3 regions of the Rouxiella sp. T17 genome follow, and region 2 is predicted to be linked to each of the others. Evidence: predicted binding sites of a transcription regulator. Region 2 holds the regulator's gene; each other region holds the start of a gene.

Evidence for each region. The regulator PhoB, encoded in region 2, activates phosphate uptake and scavenging genes when phosphate is short. The targets are predictions, from matches to a motif close to CTGTCATAAAACTGNCNNAT.
Region 1: the regulator PhoB is predicted to act here: its motif matches at 2,466-2,485, upstream of phnC (phosphonate ABC transporter ATP-binding protein).
Region 3: the regulator PhoB is predicted to act here: its motif matches at 1,563-1,582, upstream of pitA (inorganic phosphate transporter PitA).

Annotation. Positions count from the first base shown of each region.
Region 1 is NZ_JAWUEA010000034.1:54,909-61,156, reverse strand. It holds gene pbpG (D-alanyl-D-alanine endopeptidase) at 1-184, shown strand, start outside; gene SC206_RS22080 (hypothetical protein) at 341-424, opposite strand; gene SC206_RS13205 (Hok/Gef family protein) at 668-826, opposite strand; gene SC206_RS13200 (Yip1 family protein) at 1,659-2,249, shown strand; gene phnC (phosphonate ABC transporter ATP-binding protein) at 2,535-3,386, shown strand; gene phnD (phosphonate ABC transporter substrate-binding protein) at 3,477-4,409, shown strand; gene phnE (phosphonate ABC transporter, permease protein PhnE) at 4,510-5,373, shown strand; gene phnE (phosphonate ABC transporter, permease protein PhnE) at 5,373-6,248, shown strand, end outside.
Region 2 is NZ_JAWUEA010000035.1:103,175-109,422, reverse strand. It holds gene SC206_RS13945 (cobalamin-independent methionine synthase II family protein) at 1-496, opposite strand, end outside; gene phoR (phosphate regulon sensor histidine kinase PhoR) at 744-2,033, opposite strand; gene phoB (phosphate response regulator transcription factor PhoB) at 2,107-2,796, opposite strand; gene sbcD (exonuclease subunit SbcD) at 3,017-4,273, shown strand; gene sbcC (exonuclease subunit SbcC) at 4,270-6,248, shown strand, end outside.
Region 3 is NZ_JAWUEA010000027.1:221,161-227,408, reverse strand. It holds gene SC206_RS08775 (NAD(P)/FAD-dependent oxidoreductase) at 139-1,335, opposite strand; gene pitA (inorganic phosphate transporter PitA) at 1,654-3,153, shown strand; gene uspB (universal stress protein UspB) at 3,287-3,622, opposite strand; gene uspA (universal stress protein UspA) at 4,060-4,503, shown strand; gene SC206_RS08755 (MerR family transcriptional regulator) at 4,715-5,557, shown strand; gene rsmJ (16S rRNA (guanine(1516)-N(2))-methyltransferase RsmJ) at 5,542-6,248, opposite strand, start outside.

The sequences.
Region 1 (6,248 bases), on a different contig from region 2:
CAAGCCGGTGACGCTGGTGGTGCTGGACGCCTTCGGTAAATTTACCGCTTTCGCCGACGCATCGCGTTTACGTACCTGGATGGAAACGGGCAAAACCGTGCCGGTTCCGCAAATCGCCAAAGTTTATCGTAAAGAGAAAGATCAGCAGCGCACCGAGCCGACTATCGAGCAGGCCGCTGATTAAAGATTCTCAGTAAAGCGATTAACCCTAAAAATCGGCAATAAAAAAAGCCCGTCCGGTACATCTCTGTGCCGAACGGGCTTTGTTTTGGTAAAGAGTGTCGCGTTAAGACGCGGTTGTGGTGCTAAATTGTGGTGCTAAGTCGTGCTAAATGCGGCATTAGAAAATCAGTTTAAACACGCCGGTCAGGGTCAGCAGGCCCACAATAAAGATGATAGCGATTATCCATAGAAAAATTTTCATGTTCTCTCCTTAAAAGATGCGATTTCGAACAGCCATCGCTAACTCAATGATGTTCTTCTCTTAAGTATAGACACTGTCGCTGAAAACGCCTTTTCAGCTGCTCTTTTTATTCGCGGACGCTGCCTTGTTGATACAATATTCACGCTTTATAGCGTAAAAGAAGTAAAGAAAAAATCAGGTGCTTACGGATCTCTCATCCAAAACGCTTAACGAACGGGAGCGAACCCCCGTCGTTAAAATGCATTACCTCACAACTTTGCAATCAAGCAATGCTGCAACCTCTACTCCAAAGCTCTTAACCGTAACTTCACAGGCTGAATCTTTTATCATCCAAATAAAACTTAAAAAAGATAAACAAAATATCAGGCAAATAAGAACCGTGGCTAAAGATTTATTAAACATAAAAGCCTCTCTTGCAAATTACTGCGTGAGGCGCTATCTTTACGTTTCGTGGACGAAAGATGCGCCCCGGTTTAAATAATCTAAACAGATTATCTTTATCGGGGCTTTTCTCTTTCTGATCCAAGTAAATTATTCAACGTAACATAAAGAATTAATGCTTATCGAGATAATACGTCATGCTTAGAACAGAAAGATCCTAAGCACCCGCGCGAAGTGTACCAGCCTCCCCCCTAAATGCTACGAAAAAAACCTTATATTTCATTTGTTTAATAAGTTTAAATCAAAGCTTCCCTCAAGGTTTGTCTTATTGGTTTTTTATATTATCGATACGATTAACACACCTGATTAATAATGAATTAATTTATATTAAATAATTAAACTATCACCTCATTTATCAGACAAATTGCATTTGCATAATAGTGTCTGATTCTCTATTGTATTTTTAGCAGCACGGATTAGGACCCTGTGTTTCTACCTCTAAACATTTAGAGCCTCTATTGCTGTACTCGGATGACCCCGGGTGATTAATTTCACATCGGGGTTTTTCTGTTTTATTAGAAGTGTTTTGTACCTTGTTTTTAAATGTTGTTTTTAATTCTACTTGGCTTTTAAATCGTATTTAACGCGATAATGAAAAAATAACTGTGCTTCCTTTTTTGTAAAGCTCCTTTGTCCCGGCGCGCAGCTCTGCCAGCACGCGCTATACTTGCTCATAAGGTCGCCAACTTTTTTCTCTGCCGCGTGGGTTTTTATGCCTTTAGGGCAATTTGCAGAGTTAAAGGACTAAATTCTGGCCGCTGGGGGCGACCTTCAGCGTGCAAGGGGGTGTATCATGGTAAATCATGTCTGGGGGCTGTTTTCTCATCCTGGTCCCGAACTGAAACGTATTCAACGTGAACATGAATCGGTATCTCACGTCTATTCTCATCATGTCCTGCTGATGGCACTCGTTCCTGTTATCTGTTCCTTTATTGGGACGACACAGTTTGGCTGGAACTTTGGTGATAATCAAAGACTCCAGATCTCCTTGCTCACAGCAGCTTCTATAGCAGCCGCCTTTTATGTATTAATTCTTTGTGCCGTCGCGGTAATGGGGCGAATCATCTATTGGATGGCGCGTCGGTACGAGAGTCGGCCCAGTCTGAACAGCTGTATTGTGTTCGCCGGTTATGTTGCAACGCCGATGTTCCTGAGCGGGATTGTCGCGCTGTATCCACTGGTATGGCTGTGCCTGTTTGTCGGCCTTGTCGGCCTGTGTTACAGCGGTTATCTGCTGTATTTGGGCATCCCTAATTTCCTCGAGATTGACCACAAAGAGGGCTTCCTGTTTTCCAGTTCGACCTTGGCAATAGGCGTGCTGGTGCTGGAATTCTTGCTGGGCGTCACGGTGATTATGTGGGGATATGGTTCACGCCTGTTTTAATGAACATTGTTTTAATGAACATTGTTATAATGAACATAGCTTTAATGAATCTTGCTGTAATAAGCATAAAGGTGATGAACTAAAATATTAATGAAGTTACAGATAACGGAGGAAAAAGTATCAACTCTCTCAATCAGCAACAATAAATCCCTGTCTGGTACTAGCCAGTCAGGGATTTTTTTTGCCTTCTTGTCGCGTCATCTGCCCGCCACCAAACCATCATTAATCTGTCACAGTTATCGCGCTTAATGGACCTCAATTATATAAGCAATCGGAGACAGCATGATGGCGCAAGCTCGACTCAAGCTGGCACAGGCTGACTATTTGCCCGCTCAGCCACAAACGCAGACCCAGCATCAAAATAAAGTCTTAGACGTGAAAGGGCTGGTGAAATCTTATAAGTCAGGCTCGCGCGTGCTGAATAATATTAATTTTGAGCTGCACGCCGGCGAATTTGTTGCCGTGATTGGTCGCTCCGGCGCAGGGAAATCTACGTTATTACATGTATTGAATGGCACCATTCCACTGAGTGAAGGCAGCGTTGTTTGTCATTATGATGAAGGTGACGAGCAGGAGCTGGCGGGACTGACAGGCAAGGCGCTGCGTCGCTGGCGCGCGGGTTGTGGCATGATTTTTCAAGACTTTTGTCTGGTCCCACGTCTTGACGTGCTGACAAACGTGCTGCTTGGCCGTCTTAGCCAAACGTCAACGCTGCGATCATTTTTCAATCAGTTTGATGATGAAGATCGCGCCCGTGCTATCTCACTGCTCGAATGGCTGCACATGTTGCCGCACGCGTTGCAGCGGGCCGAAAATCTTTCCGGCGGTCAGATGCAGCGCGTCGCTATTTGCCGTGCGCTGATGCAAAACCCGAAAATATTACTCGCCGATGAACCGGTAGCCTCTCTCGATCCGAAAAATACCCTGCGCATTATGAATGCGTTAAAGAAAGTCAGTGAAGACAATATTGCCGTGATGGTTAATCTTCACTCGGTGGAATTGGTCAGAGAATATTGTACTCGCGTAATAGGTATTGCTCACGGCGAGATTATTTATGATGGCCATCCCGATTATTTGACCGACTCGCTTTTGCATCGTCTTTATGGCGAAGAGAGTGAAAGCATGAATGCGCACTAAAGTTGTCGACGCTTTCTCTCTCTATTGTAAAAACAATAAGAAAATCTTGTTCCTATAAATTCTAATCAAACTACGCAAGGTCTTTATTACATGAAGAAGCTATTACGTCTGGCGGTATTGGTTGCGAGTTCAATCACGGCAATGAGCACGATGGCCGCAGAGGCACCAAAAGAGTTGAATCTGGGGATATTAGGCGGGCAAAATGCCACCCAGCAAATCGGCGATAATATGTGCGTTAAAGAGTTCTTTGATAAAGAGCTGAACGTCGATACCAAACTACGCAACTCTTCTGATTACTCCGGTGTTATTCAGGGCTTATTAGGCGGAAAAGTTGATGTGGTATTAAGCATGTCACCGTCATCCTTTGCCTCGGTATATTTGAATAATCCAAAAGCGGTCGACATTGCCGGTATTGTCGTTGATGACACCGATCAGTCGCGCGGTTATCACTCCGTCGTAGTAGTAAAAGCAGACAGCCCTTATAAAAAGCTCGAAGATTTAAAAGGTAAAGCCTTTGGCTTCGCTGATCCTGATTCAACTTCAGGTTACCTTATTCCAAACGCGGCCTTTAAAAAGATGTTTGGCGGCTCGACGGATGACCAATATAAAGGTTTCTTCTCCAGCACCACATTTTCAGGCGGCCACGAGCAGGATATTCTCGGCGTCTTGAATGGTCAGTTCGCTGGCGCAGTAGCCTGGGCCTCAATGATTGGCGATCGTGAAACGGGTTATACCTCGGGCGCTTTCACGCGCATGATGCGCATGGGCCATCCCGACCTGATGAAACAGGTGCGCATTATCTGGGAATCGCCATTAATTCCTAATGGCCCGGTTCTGGTGAGCAATTCAATGCCTGCCGATTTCAAAGCCAAAGTGGTTGCGGCTATTCATAAGCTGGATAAAGAAAATCACGCCTGCTTTATCAAAGCGGTAGGTGGCAAACAGCATATCGGGCCTGCAACGCTGGCCGATTATCAGCAAATTATCGACATGAAAAAAGAATTGACCCAAGGCGGGCGTTAATCGCCGTCGCACGATCTGGCTGGGGTGTTGAGGTTATTAATTCACCCCAGCCGACGTATCCGAACTGATTTACTGCCTCTCACTTTGCGGAAGCCTTATTTTGAATACAGAATTTCATCATTATTATCAGCAAATACGTAGCCGACAAAAAAGGGAAGCGCTGATATGGTCCGGCTTGATGCTAGTCCTCTATTTATGGGCGGGGAGTATTTCCGAACTTAATGTCAAAACCGTCATTATCAACGCGCCGCACTTCTTCGATTATCTCGCCCAAACCGTGCCAACCTTACATCTTTCCACGCTATTTTCCGACGGCCATACCAAAGGCTCTTTTGCCTATTGGGGCTATCGATTAAATATTCAGCTGCCGCTAATTTGGGAAACTATCCAGCTCGCCTTTTCCTCGACGATTCTCTCGACGGCGCTTTCAGTGGTGCTGGCTTTTATTGCCGCCAATAATACCGACTCGCCCAAATGGCTGAAATTCAGCGTGCGCACCTTTGTGGCTTTTTTACGCACCATGCCCGAATTAGCGTGGGCAGTGATGTGCGTGATGGCCTTTGGTGTAGGCGCGATTCCGGGCTTTATTGCGCTGACACTACACACCGTGGGCAGCCTGACCAAACTCTTTTATGAGTCTATTGAAACTGCCTCTGATAAACCCGTCCGTGGTTTAAAAGCCTGCGGTGCCGGGCGCTTGCAAAGAATGCGTTACGCGCTGTGGCCGCAGGTGCAGCCGATATTTCTCTCTTACAGCTTCATGCGTCTGGAAATAAACTTTCGCCAGTCAACCATTCTCGGATTAGTCGGCGCAGGCGGAATAGGGCAGGAGCTCATGACCTCGATAAAACTGGACCGTTATGATCAGGTCAGCATGACGCTGCTGCTTATTATTCTGGTGGTTTCAGTGATGGATTTCGCCTCCGGCAAGCTTCGTAAACGTGTTGTAGAGGGACATTTCTAATGCTAACCGATTCATTAACGCCCGCCGCTGTCGCCTCTATTAAAAATCAGCACGCACACTTATTTAGCGGCCAGCGGAAATATCTGCGTTTATTAGGGATCTCGGCACTCGTCGTGCTGGCCTATTATTTACTGTTCTTCCGCTATTACGGTATTCCGCTGAGTCAATTTACCCACGGCTGTGCAGAAATAGGTAAGTATTTCCTGCGCATGTTCGTGTGGCAGAACTTCTCCGACTGGCCGTTTACCTATTACTTCACTCAAATTGCGATAACGCTCGCCATTGTATTTGCCGGCACGATTACTGCCTCATTTTTGGCGCTGCCACTGTCGTTTCTGGCCGCGCGTAATGTCATGACCACGCCGATGCTGAAGCCTATTTCGTTAATTGTTCGTCGTTTAATGGATATATTACGCGGCCTGGATATGGCGATTTGGGGACTAATTTTTGTTCGCGCCGTCGGAATGGGGCCTTTGGCCGGCGTATTGGCGATTATCATGCAGGATCTTGGATTGCTCGGAAAACTGTTTGCCGAAGGCCACGAAGCGGTAGAACGCTCGCCGAGTCGAGGTCTGCGCGCTTTAGGCGCCAATCCGCTGCAAACTCATCGTTTTGGTATTTTTACCCAATCGTTTCCCACTTTTTTGGCCTTGTCACTTTATCAGATTGAATCTAATACCCGATCGGCAGCGGTGTTGGGCTTTGTGGGAGCTGGCGGGGTAGGTTTGGTGTACGCCGAAAATATGCGTCTGTGGAATTGGGACGTGGTGATGTTTATCACATTGATTCTGGTGGTTATTGTGATGACGATGGATAAAATCTCGTCGATGCTGCGGGCAAAATATATTGTGGGTAAAGAGATTGAGATGTATCAA
Region 2 (6,248 bases):
AGTCATCGAAATAGTCTTCGATGTTTGGATACACGTCTTTTACTGCATCGCGATTGAAACGGAAATGCATCACGCTCGGGCTAGGAATGGTCATTTTCGCCACTGCGTCACCGCTGATGCTTTTCAAAAAGCGGAAATGCTCCACCATCTCGTGCTCGCCAAAGGCAATCTTGTCGACCACTTTGATGCTACGGGATTTCGTCTGCACGCCGTTAAACTGAATACCCTGCTCGGCATCGTAACCTTCTACGCCTTGCAGACCTTCAAAGAAGTCAAAGTGCCACCACGCGCGGCGGAATTCACCGTCAGTGACCACTTGCAAACCGGCTGCACGTTGCAGCTCAACCACGCGGCGAATTTCAGTATCTTCCACGGCGCGCAGCTGTGCAGCATCGATTTCGCCCGCTTTAAACTGCTGGCGAGCCAACTTCAGCGCTTCTGGACGCAGGAAACTGCCGACAACTTCGGCGCGGTAAACAGGATTGGTAACAGACATAATGAACTCCTGGCATAGCCTCGATGGCAGGCATCAAGGCACTAGATGAATAAGGACGCCTCAACTCGGAATAATTAGTTAACAATGTTAATAATTACTGAGAGTGACATTTAGACATCTGGATGTCTAAACGGCTTTAAGGCTATCCTGCCATGAAAGGAGTTCATCACAAAACGAAGAATTTTCATCTTACTTGAAAAAAATTCATGATCGGGCGTCAGAATTTCCCGTAATCAATTTATTAATCTTAACGTCCGACAATTAAACGCGGCGGCAGCGTAAAGGTAAAGCGCGTGCCTTTTCCAAGCTCACTGGAAATATTGAGCTGTGCATGATGATGATTTACCGCGTGTTTTACGATTGCCAAACCTAATCCGCTGCCGCCGGTCTGGCGCGAACGGGCCTTATCGACGCGATAAAAGCGTTCGGTCAGGCGCGGAATATGCTGTGAGGCGATACCGGGGCCGTTGTCGCTAACCTCAAACTGCGCGCCCTGCGGCGTTTGTTGCCAGCGAACGTCAATTTTCGTGCCGGTCGGCGTGTGATTAACCGAGTTATAAACCAGATTCGATACGGCGCTGCGCAGCTGATCGTCATTGCCAAACACCTTGAGCTGCTCATCGACAGTAAAGGTAATCTGGTGGCGGCCATTGCTCAGCGTTTGCACTTCGTGCTCCAACATGCCGAGCATGGCCGGAATATCGACCTTTTCCTGTAGGTCTATGTTAGTAGCCGCTTCGATTCTAGACAGCGTCAGCAGCTGCTTGACCAATCCTTCCATGCGCCGCGTCTGCTCCTGCATGGTGTCCAGCGCCTTGCTGCGGAAAGGCCCTTCCAGCGAATCGTCATCCATCATTTCCAGATAACCCTGCAACACCGTCAGCGGCGTGCGCAGCTCGTGACTGACATTGGCAAAGAAGTTACGCCGTGCGCCTTCGAGCTGGCGCATTTGGGTCACATCACGGGCGACGATCAGCAGTTGCCCTTCGGAATAGGGCATCACGCGGAACTCGACCCAATGACCATTATTAAGCTGGAGAGTCAGCGGACGACTGAAATCCTGGCTTTGGATCCACAGTCGCAGCTCGGGGTAACGCAGCAGGTTAAACAGATGCTGGCCATTATCTTCAGGCCAACGGAAACCGAGAAGCTGTTGCGCCAGTCCGTTACACCAGAAAATATTGCCCTCTTCGGTTGTCAGCACCACGGCGTCAGGCAGCGATTCGGCCCCGCTGCGAAAGCGTTTGATCAGCAGCGCCAGCTCGCGCCTTCTGCGCCGGTTGCGCATCTGCATTTGATTGAGGCCGTAAAACAGCGGTTCCCAGCTCCATAATCCGCTGGGCGGTGTGATACTGCGGTCGAGCCACAGCCAGTGGGAAAGTTTAAGCTGGTTAAAATAGTTCCAGCCTAACGCCGCAACCAGCGACGCCAATAACAGCCACGGCAGGTAGCCGATAAAGATGGCAAGAATGAGTGCCGGACAGCAGAACATAAACAGTTCGCCCGCCAGCCGTTTCCACGACAATCGTTCTAACACACAGTATCTCCGCTGTGAGTGAAGCCTTGTTGTTTAGAATAAAAAGTACGGGGACAAGGCCAGGGTCAAGAATCTAGAAACGGGTGGAGAAACGGTAGCCTGTTCCACGAACCGTCTGAATCATGCGATCGTGACCGCTGCTTTCCAGCGCTTTGCGCAGGCGACGAATGTGCACGTCTACCGTGCGGTCTTCCACGTACACGTTAGTGCCCCAGACATTGTTAAGCAATTGTTCACGGCTGTAAACGCGTTCGGAGTGAGTCATAAAGAAGTGCAGCAGTTTGAATTCGGTCGGGCCCATGTCGAGCGCCAATTCATTGGCCATCACGCGATGTGAAGAGGGATCGAGCAGCAACCCTTTCATATCAATCACCTCTTCCACCGCCATCGGTGAAATACGGCGCATGACGGCTTTAATGCGCGCGACCAGCTCTTTAGGTGAAAACGGCTTGGTAATATAGTCGTCGGCTCCCACTTCCAGCCCGCGTACGCGATCTTCCTCTTCGCCACGCGCGGTCAGCATCATGACCGGAATGTCGCGGGTCAGCGCTTCGCGTTTAAGATGCTTGATAAACTGAATGCCGGAACCGCCGGGTAACATCCAGTCGAGTAAAATTAACTCGGGATAAGGCTCAATCAGGAGATTGACGGCCGAATCGAAATCTTCGGCTTCAACAGGGTGATAACCATTCTGCTCAAGGACAAAACAGACCATTTCACGGATCGGTGCTTCATCTTCCACAACTAATATGCGTCTAGCCATTTTGATAGCCTGCCAATAAGTTAGCGTACTTAATTTTGATTTCGGCGGTCATTATGCGTCAGTTTTGTGACAGATTTATGAATAAAAATCCGCCGTGCAACATTGGCTCGTCACACTGTCATATTTGCCGCAGACGATTGTCGCTGCAACGTTTTTCCAACGACAGCGGCTAGGCAGGCCGTTTATACTTGCCGCCTGTTACCGCTACCGCGAGACCCTCATGCGACTGATACACACCTCCGACTGGCATCTTGGTCAGTACTTTTTTACCAAAAGCCGCGCGCCGGAACATCAGGCCTTTCTCGACTGGCTGGTCTCGCAGGTCGAGATTCATCAGGTTGATGCGGTGATCGTCGCGGGCGATATTTTCGATACCGGTTCGCCGCCGAGCTATGCGCGCGAGCTGTACAACCGTTTTATTGTCAATCTTCAGCGCACCGGCTGTCAGCTGGTGGTGTTGGCCGGTAATCATGATTCCGTCGCTACGCTCAACGAATCGCGCGAGCTGCTTTCCTGCCTGAATACGCAGGTGATCGCGACTGTCGGCGAAGATCTGGCGCGTCAGGTCATTACTTTAAACGATCGACAGGGAAAACCCGGCGCGATCCTCTGCGCGATCCCGTTTTTACGCCCGCGTGACCTGCTGGCGAGCCGGGCCGGAGAGTCCGGTAATGACAAGCAGCTGGCGCTACAGGAAGCCATTACGCAACATTATTCGGCGCTGTATCAGGCGGCCTGCGCACAGCGCGACGCGCTCGGCCTCGCGCTGCCGATTATCGCGACGGGGCATTTGACCACCGTCGGCGTTACCACGTCCGATTCAGTGCGCGACATTTATATCGGCAGCCTCGACGCCTTCCCTGCGCAGGCTTTTCCGCCCGCAGATTACGTGGCGCTTGGCCACATTCATCGCGCGCAGAAGATTGCCAAAACCAGACACATTCGCTACAGCGGCTCGCCTATTCCGCTAAGTTTTGATGAAGCGAGCAATGAAAAAAGTGTTTATCTGCTTGATTTTACAGACGCTACGCTGAATTCAGTCGAACCATTATTCGTGCCGCGCACCCAGCCGATGGAAATTATTCGCGGCACGCTGATCGAAATCGAACAGCAGCTGCTGGCCTACGAACAGCGCGAAAACGGCCCCGTGGTGTGGCTGGATATCGAGGTCGCCACGCAGGATTATCTCAGCGATATTCAGCGCCGCATTCAGCAGCTCACCGATCCGCTGCCGGTCGAGGTGGTGCTGCTTCGGCGCAGTAAAGAGCAAAGAATGCAGGGCCTGTTGCAGCAGGAAAAAGAGACGCTTAAGGAGCTCAGCGTGAGTGAAGTATTTGAACGCCGTCTGGCGCAGGACTCTACGGCCGAAGAAGGCCGTCAGCAAAGGATTCGTACGCTGTTTTCCCAGCTGATTGAAGAGGTTGAACACGACTATTCCGCGGACGAAATCACGTCGGCAGATGGGGTCAAGCCGTGAAAATTCTCTCGCTGCGTTTAAAAAACATTAATTCACTACAGGGCGAATGGAAGATTGATTTCACCGCCGAGCCTTTTGCCAGCAACGGGCTGTTTGCGATTACCGGCGCGACCGGCGCGGGGAAAACCACCCTGCTCGACGCGATTTGTCTGGCGCTGTACCACAAAACGCCACGGCTCGAAGTTTCGCCCACGCAAAACGAGCTGATGACTCGTCACACCTCCGAATCGCTGGCCGAGGTGGAATTTGAGGTCAAAGGTGTCGGCTATCGCGCCTTCTGGAGCCAGCGTCGCGCGGGCAATTCGCCGACCGGCAATTTACAGGCGCCCAAAGTCGAGCTGGCACAAATCGCCGATGGCAAGATTCTGGCTGACAAGGTGCGCGACAAACTGCCCGCCATCGCCGAGCTGACGGGGCTGGATTTTGGCCGTTTTACCAAATCGATGATGCTGTCGCAGGGTCAGTTTGCCGCCTTCCTTAATGCCAAACCTAACGAACGCGCCGATTTGCTCGAAGAGCTGACGGGCACGGAGATTTATGGCCGCCTGTCGGCGCAGGTTTTCGAGCGGCACAAGCAGGCAAGGGTCGATCTCGACCAGCTGCACCAGCGCGCGGCGGGCATCGAACTGCTGAGCGACGAGCAGCGCCAGCGGTTGGAGCAGGAACTCGTCCAGCTTGTGGAGCAGGAGAAAAGCCAGCTTGCCCAGTCGGCGCAGCAGCAACGCGGGTTGAACTGGTTGCAGCAGTGGCACGGCGAACAGCAAAAACATGCGCAATATCAGCAGCAACTCGACGCCGCCGAGCAGCAGGCGCAGCAGGCTTTGCCGCAGCTGCAACAGCTGGCGCGTGCCGAACCCGCCGAAAAACTGCGCCCTTTGTTGAATGAAAGAACGCGTCAGCAGCAGGCGCTGGAGGCGCTTCATGCCCACATCAGCCAGCTGAATGCTCACCAGCAGCAGTTGCAAAACACCCTGACTCCGCTGGCGCAGGCGTTAGAAAGCGCCCTGCAAACGCAGAAAAATCAAGGCGATGTACGGCAGCAGCAGGAAAAACTGATTGAAGAGCAGATCCTGCCGCTGGACCATCGGATCTCGAGCTTGCAGGAAAAGCTCAACGCCGATCGGCAGGATCAAACCAAACGCCAGCAGCAGCATCAACAGCTTGAGCAGAATTTCCACCAGCTGACCGCCGAGCACGCGGCGCTCAGCGAAAAAACGTCGGTTTTCAAGACGCAGGAAAAAGCGCTGTTGGCCGCGCTCGACGCGCAAACGCGTCAGCAAAGCGCGCTAGAGACAGAATCTCCCATCGCAATGCAGCGCCAGCAGCTGGCTAATTTAGTCGAATTACGCCCTGCCCGTTTAAAACTTGCCACTTTATTGCCGCTTTATCAGCAGGTTAACCAGCGCCTTGCCCGCCAGCAGCAGGAATTTATTACCCGACAGAGCGAGCTGGCCGAGTGTGAAACGCGCCTCAACGCCGCGCGCGAACAGTACAAGCAGCAGAAACAGCAGCTGACCGATGTCGAAAAAATTCTGGCGCAGGAGCAGCATATTGTCAGCCTCGAAGCCGAGCGCGCGCGGCTGCAAACCGGCTATGCCTGCCCGCTCTGCGGCTCGACGACGCATCCTTCTATTGAGGAATATCAAGCCGTTAGCGTTTCTGCCACTCAGCAACGGCGCGATAAACTGAAGGAGCAAACGGAGGCGCTGCAAACCACCGGCACCGAGTTGCGCACCCGCACCGAAGCCTTGAAGGAGCAGCAGCAGCGACTGCAACAGGCCATTGAGCAAGACGGCAAACAGCAGGCTGATTATCTCGAACAGTGGCAAACGGCCCGCCCCGCGCTCTCGCCAGACGTCTCCCTGCAACAGGCCGACACGCTGCAACATTGGCTGCACGACAGCGATCGGCAAGAGCAGCAAACTCAGCAGATTGTTGCCCAGCATCACGCCGCCGCGCTTGCCGTGCAACGCGC
Region 3 (6,248 bases), on a different contig from region 2:
TATCACTAAGAAGGGAATGTTATTAAATTAGCTTGCCATTTTTTATCAGTAATCTCACGGCCTATCAAAAAAAGATGAATGCAAAATAGCCTCCTCACCATAAGAGAGGCTATTTTCAAGTGTGGCGAATAATGACAGTTACTGCTTGCTGATAAGATCCTGCGCGCAGGCCCACGCCGAACTCCACGCCCACTGGAAGTTATAACCGCCAAGCCAGCCGGTTACGTCGACCACTTCGCCAATAAAATAGAGGCCGGTAACGCTATTGGCGGCCATGGTTTTCGACGACAGCGCGCGAGTATCGACGCCACCCAGCGTAACTTCCGCCGTGCGGTAACCTTCCGTGCCGTTCGGCTGCACCTGCCAGTTTTGCAATTGCTCAACCAGCGCGGCCTGCTGCGGCGGATTAAGCTGCTTAAGCGTGACATCGGGAATCTGCCCCAACGTTTGCAGACACTCCACCAGCCGTTTCGGCAAATGAATAGAAAGGGTGTTTTTCAGGCTCTGATTCGGATGCTCTTGACGCTGCTGATTCAGGAAAGCCGCTAAATCGACGCCGGGCAGTAAATCAACGCTGACAAACTCGCCGGGTTGCCAGTAGCTCGAGAGCTGTAAAACGGCTGGACCAGAAAGCCCACGATGGGTAAACAGCAGGCTTTCGCGGAATACGGTGCCGTCCTGCGCCGTCATCACCGACGGAACGGAAACGCCGGAAAGCGTCTGTAAATGTTCCAGCAGCGGTTTATGCAGCGTAAAAGGCACCAGCCCGGCGCGGGTCGGCAAGACTTTAAGGCCAAACTGCTCGGCCAGACGATAGCCGAAAGGCGACGCGCCCAAGCCCGGCATCGAAAGTCCACCACTCGCCACCACAAGCGAACGAGCGCTTACTTGTTGACCGTTAACCTGTAGCGTAAAGCCGTCGTCGGTTTTTTCAACCGCGCCAATGTCGCTGCGCAGGCGCGTCACGACATGGCCTTTTTCACATTCCTGCTCGAGCATCGCCACAATTTGCTGCGCGGAATCGTCGCAGAACAGCTGACCCAGCGTTTTTTCATGCCACGCGATATTATAGCGGCTGACCAAATCGATAAAATCCCACTGGGTATAACGCGCCAGTGCAGATTTGCAGAAATGCGGGTTTTCGGAAAGATAGGCGGCCGGTTCGGTATACAGATTGGTGAAATTACAGCGTCCACCGCCTGACATGAGAATTTTGCGTCCCAGTTTTTTGCCGTTATCGAGCAACAAAACCTTGCAGCCACCCTGGCCTGCCTGCGCAGCACAAAACATTCCTGCCGCACCGGCACCAATGACTACAACGTCGAACTGATCCACATAAGCCTCTCAAATCTGCTATCACAAAGAAAAAAACTGCCGAAAAATGCACAAAAAGCGTGCAAATCAGCTTCTTGGGCGGCAGATTGTAAGCCCTGCGGCGTCGATAAGCCAGATTCCTGCTCAATAATCGTCGACGGTAAATAAATGTTTCAGAAGTAAAAGTCACATTAAATCAGATAGATATAAATATTACCTTTGCATATCATTGATTTCTCACCTACGTTTAGACAAAAAAATGTCATATTTTTCTTTTCCACTCACCCTGTTCTCGCAGATAATGCGCGGCGTTCATGTCCACAAACTGGCGTAACAATTATGCTGCATTTATTCGCCGGGTTGGATTTCCATACCGGCCTGTTATTGATACTCGCATTACTGTTTGTGTTGTTCTACGAAGCCATTAACGGCTTCCACGATACGGCAAACGCAGTGGCGACTGTGATTTATACGCGCGCTATGCGTTCACAACTTGCGGTTGTGATGGCTGGCGTATTCAATTTCTTCGGCGTCATGCTTGGCGGCTTGAGCGTGGCTTACGCCATCGTCCACTTGCTTCCAACCGATTTGCTGTTGAACGTGGGTTCTGCACATGGCCTCGCCATGGTGTTTTCGATGCTTCTGGCGGCGATTATCTGGAACCTGGGAACCTGGTATTTCGGCCTGCCCGCGTCCAGCTCTCACACGCTCATTGGTTCGATTATCGGCGTCGGGTTAACCAACGCGTTGATGACCCACAGTTCGGTGATTGATGCTCTAAACATTCCGAAAATGATTGGTATTTTCCTGTCATTAATTATCTCTCCGCTAGTCGGGATGATTATTGCCGGAACCATGATTTTCCTGCTTCGTCGTTACTGGAGCGGAAACAAAAAGCGTAAACGTATTCACCTGACGCCGGCAGAGCGCGAAAAGCAGGATGGCAAGAAAAAGCCGCCATTCTGGACGCGTATTGCCCTGATCCTGTCCGCCATCGGAGTCAGTTTCTCCCATGGCGCGAACGACGGTCAGAAAGGCATTGGTCTGATTATGCTGGTATTGATTGGTGTCGCTCCTGCTGGTTTCGTTCTGAATATGAACGCGACGGGCTACGACATTACCCGTACGCGAGATGCCGTGACGCATCTGCAACAGTATTATCAGCAGCACAATCAGGCGCTGCCTGAGGTGGTCGCGCTGACGCCGCTGGTGCCTGCACCGACCGACAGCAACGTTAACGCGACGGTTGATTTTCACTGTAACGACAGCTTGGCGATGGAAGCAATCACCCGCACTCAGGGCCTGCTGACTAACCTGCAAAGTTATAGCGAATTGGCACCAGACCAGCGTAGCCAGATGCGTCGTATGCTGATGTGCGTTGCCGATACCGTGGATAAAACGGCCAAGCTGAGCGAAACCTCTGCAGCCGACAAGCGCTTCCTCAACGACCTGCACGGTGACTTGCTGGAAACCGTCGAGTACGCGCCTATCTGGATTATCGTGGCCGTCGCGCTGGCATTGGCGCTGGGAACCATGGTGGGCTGGAAACGTGTCGCGACGACTATCGGCGAGAAGATTGGCAAGAAAGGCATGACTTATGCGCAGGGCCTCTCTGCACAGGTGACGGCGGCGGTATCGATTGGCGTCGCCAGCTATACCGGCATGCCGGTTTCCACCACTCACGTCCTCTCGTCGGCCGTTGCCGGTACGATGATTGTTGATGGCGGTGGCGTACAGAGCAAGACTATCAAGAACATCGCGCTGGCGTGGTTGCTCACGTTGCCGGTGTCGATTCTGCTCTCGGGCGCGCTGTACTGGCTGGCGCTCAAGCTGGTTTAAACCGGTCAGTCTGTTTTAGAGAAGCAGAAAAAGAAAAAGGCGGTGCATGAGAATGCGCCGCCTTTATTTTTTGCTTCAGAATCTTAGAGACCTTCTGAGTCTTATCACTCACCTTCAGAGTCTTATTGGTGAGTTAATACCAAATTAACATGGCGAGCATACTGATCAGGATGAGTCCGCACAGCGCGGTGGTCAGCACAAACTGCCCGCGCACCCGTTCACAACGGCGAATAAACTCCTCATCATGATGGTCAACATAACGCTGGGCATAGATATAACGCACGAGTCTTATTTGCTTGCTGGGCTGTCCGTGCGCGGTAAAGAAACCGCCTCCATCAACGTATTGATAAAGCAGCGGATCGCACCCTCGCAATACCACCAGCAACGCCCGTAGAGAAGAGTAATAACGCAGCATATTCACGACACAAACGACACACAAAGCCCAAAATAGCGCATTGGGACTGATCATGTTTCCCCCTTAAGGCGACCTCAAAACTCTCCGCCAAACGCCAGCGAGTCTCCCGCCCTTTCCACCGCTTTTTATCTTATCCCCTGGGCCAAATGCTGCCCGCCCCCCGGCACTCGTCCGGGCTAGCCTCATCCCTCTTGACTCAATCGATGTAACAGGATGAAAAACCGCGCTCCCGCTTAATAATGAGTGTAGGAAACGAAATAAAATTCGGGGAGTGAAAAAGCAATATTTCTCGCGGTAAGTCTGCCCGAACAGTCAGATACATGACATTGCTCATACGAATGAAGCCGTTATGAATGACGTTTTACAGCTATACTTGAGGTATGCTAGTTTTTCAGCCTATTGTTTATGCAATGATTAATGCTGACAGCAGCACCAGGACGACAGATAAATAATCCGAACAAACGTTAAATGACTTATGGAAGGAGTTTCTTATGGCTTATAAACATATTCTGATTGCGGTTGATCTTTCTCCAGAGAGTAGAGTGCTGGTCGCGAAAGCCGTCTCACTGGCTCAGCCTTACAATGCCAAAGTGTCTCTTATCCACGTTGATGTGAACTATTCGGACCTGTACACCGGCCTGATTGACGTTAATCTCGGCGACATGCAAAAGCGTATTTCCGAAGAAACGCACAACGCGTTGACCGAACTTTCCCAGAACGCAGGCTATCCGATTGCCGGCACGCTTAGCGGCAGCGGCGATTTAGCGCAGGTTCTGGTCGATGCCATCAAGCAGTATGACGTGGATTTAGTGATTTGCGGCCATCATCAGGACTTCTGGAGCAAGCTGATGTCTTCGGCGCGCCAGCTGATTAACACGGTACACATCGATATGCTGATTGTGCCGCTGCGCGATCCTGAAGAAGACGACGAGTAACGACTCGACGCATTGGCGCTGAAACACTTGGCGCCGAAAGATCCTCGCGGAGGTGCAAATTTGCACCTCCCGTTCAGTTGTTTTCACTAGAAAATGATGTAGCTCAAATTTCGCTTTATTAAATTTCGATCAACTTAAAACATGCTATACAAAATCGCCCATTTATCTTATAGCTAGTGAATCATTTGTGAACAAATGGATTTTGTTAGCTATGGACACACAATTTTCCGGCAACAAATGGGCTCGCCCGCTACCTCGCCACTATAATATTGAAACCACCGCCCAGCTTTGCGGCGTGCTTCCCGTTAATCTGCGCACCTGGCAGCGACTTGGCCTTATTCAGCCGCGCCACGACGAGCGCGGCAGCCGTTGGTATAGCGATAACGATCTCACGCGTTTGCATTCGATAGTCAAAACCCTTTCTGCCGGCATTCCGATAGGCGAAATTCGCCCCCATATTGATACTCGCGAGAGTTACACGCTTTTGAATGACAACGTTGCGCGCCACAACAGCAGCTGGCGCGGACTGCAGGCCGAAATCCTGCACTGCCTTGGGGAAGGAGAATGGCTCAAGCTGCGTCGTCTCATCTGGCGCTTTGGCCGCGAATATCCGCTGACCTATTTAGTGAATCGCGTTTTTCGCCCGATTCGCGCCTTCCTGACCACCAGCACCCAAACGACGCTTATTCAGCAAAAAGGCCTGTTTGACAGCATTCTGCTTGAGTACGCGACCTATATGATGCGGGTATTGCGCCATAAAACCCGCGCGCAGGTGCTGTTGCTGCCGATGCAAATCGACGATCCGCTGGAACTGTGGCTTGAGTCGTTGCGTTTGTCGGGCGAGGGATTAAACGTCGAGATTGTGCGCGCCGAGGTGGAAGAACCGGATCTGGCGGCTTTCGGGATGGAACATTATTTGATTTGGTCAGACTGCCCGCTGAACGAACGCCAGCAGGCGGTGTTTGACGCTTGGTTACAGCGAGGCCTGCCGGTGATGCTGCTCGGCAAGGCGTCGCATCTTAAAGCAGTGTATAAATATCAAAGCGGTGTATAAATATCAAAGCGGTGACTTTTCGTCGTAACCGCTGCCTGAGCCGGAATATCGGCCATCGGCGGCGCGTAATCAGGACGTTTCACCACAATACGTTTAGTGGCTAAACGTCGTGCCGGTTCGAGCAGGCCGTCGGCGTCATCGTCTGCACCGACCAACCCCTGAAACACGCGCATCTCTTTCTTTACCAAGGCACTTTTCTGCCGATGTGGATACATCGGATCCAGATAAACTACCTGTGGACGCGGTGAAATCTCGCCGAGCGCGGTCAGGCTGGAGCCGTGCAGCAGCGTTAAGCGTTGCTGCAACCACGGACCGATTTCCGCATCCTGATAACCACGGTTCAGGCCGTCGTCCAGCAACGCGGCAACCACCGGATTACGTTCAATCATTCTGACGTGACAACCCAGCGCGGCCAGCACGAACGCGTCGCGCCCAAGCCCCGCCGTGGCATCGACTACATCCGGCAAATAGCTGCCTTTAATGCCGACCGCCTTGGCCACCGCTTCGCCACGACCGCCGCCAAATTTACGCCGATGGCCCATCGTGCCGCCAACAAAATCGACATAAATTGCACCCAGCTTGGGTTCATCGCGCTTGCGCAATTCGAGGCGTTTGGCCGTCAGCACCAGCGCCATAATGGCGTCGGGGTCAGAGACCAGTTTCCAGCGTTCGGCCAGAATAGATAAGGCGC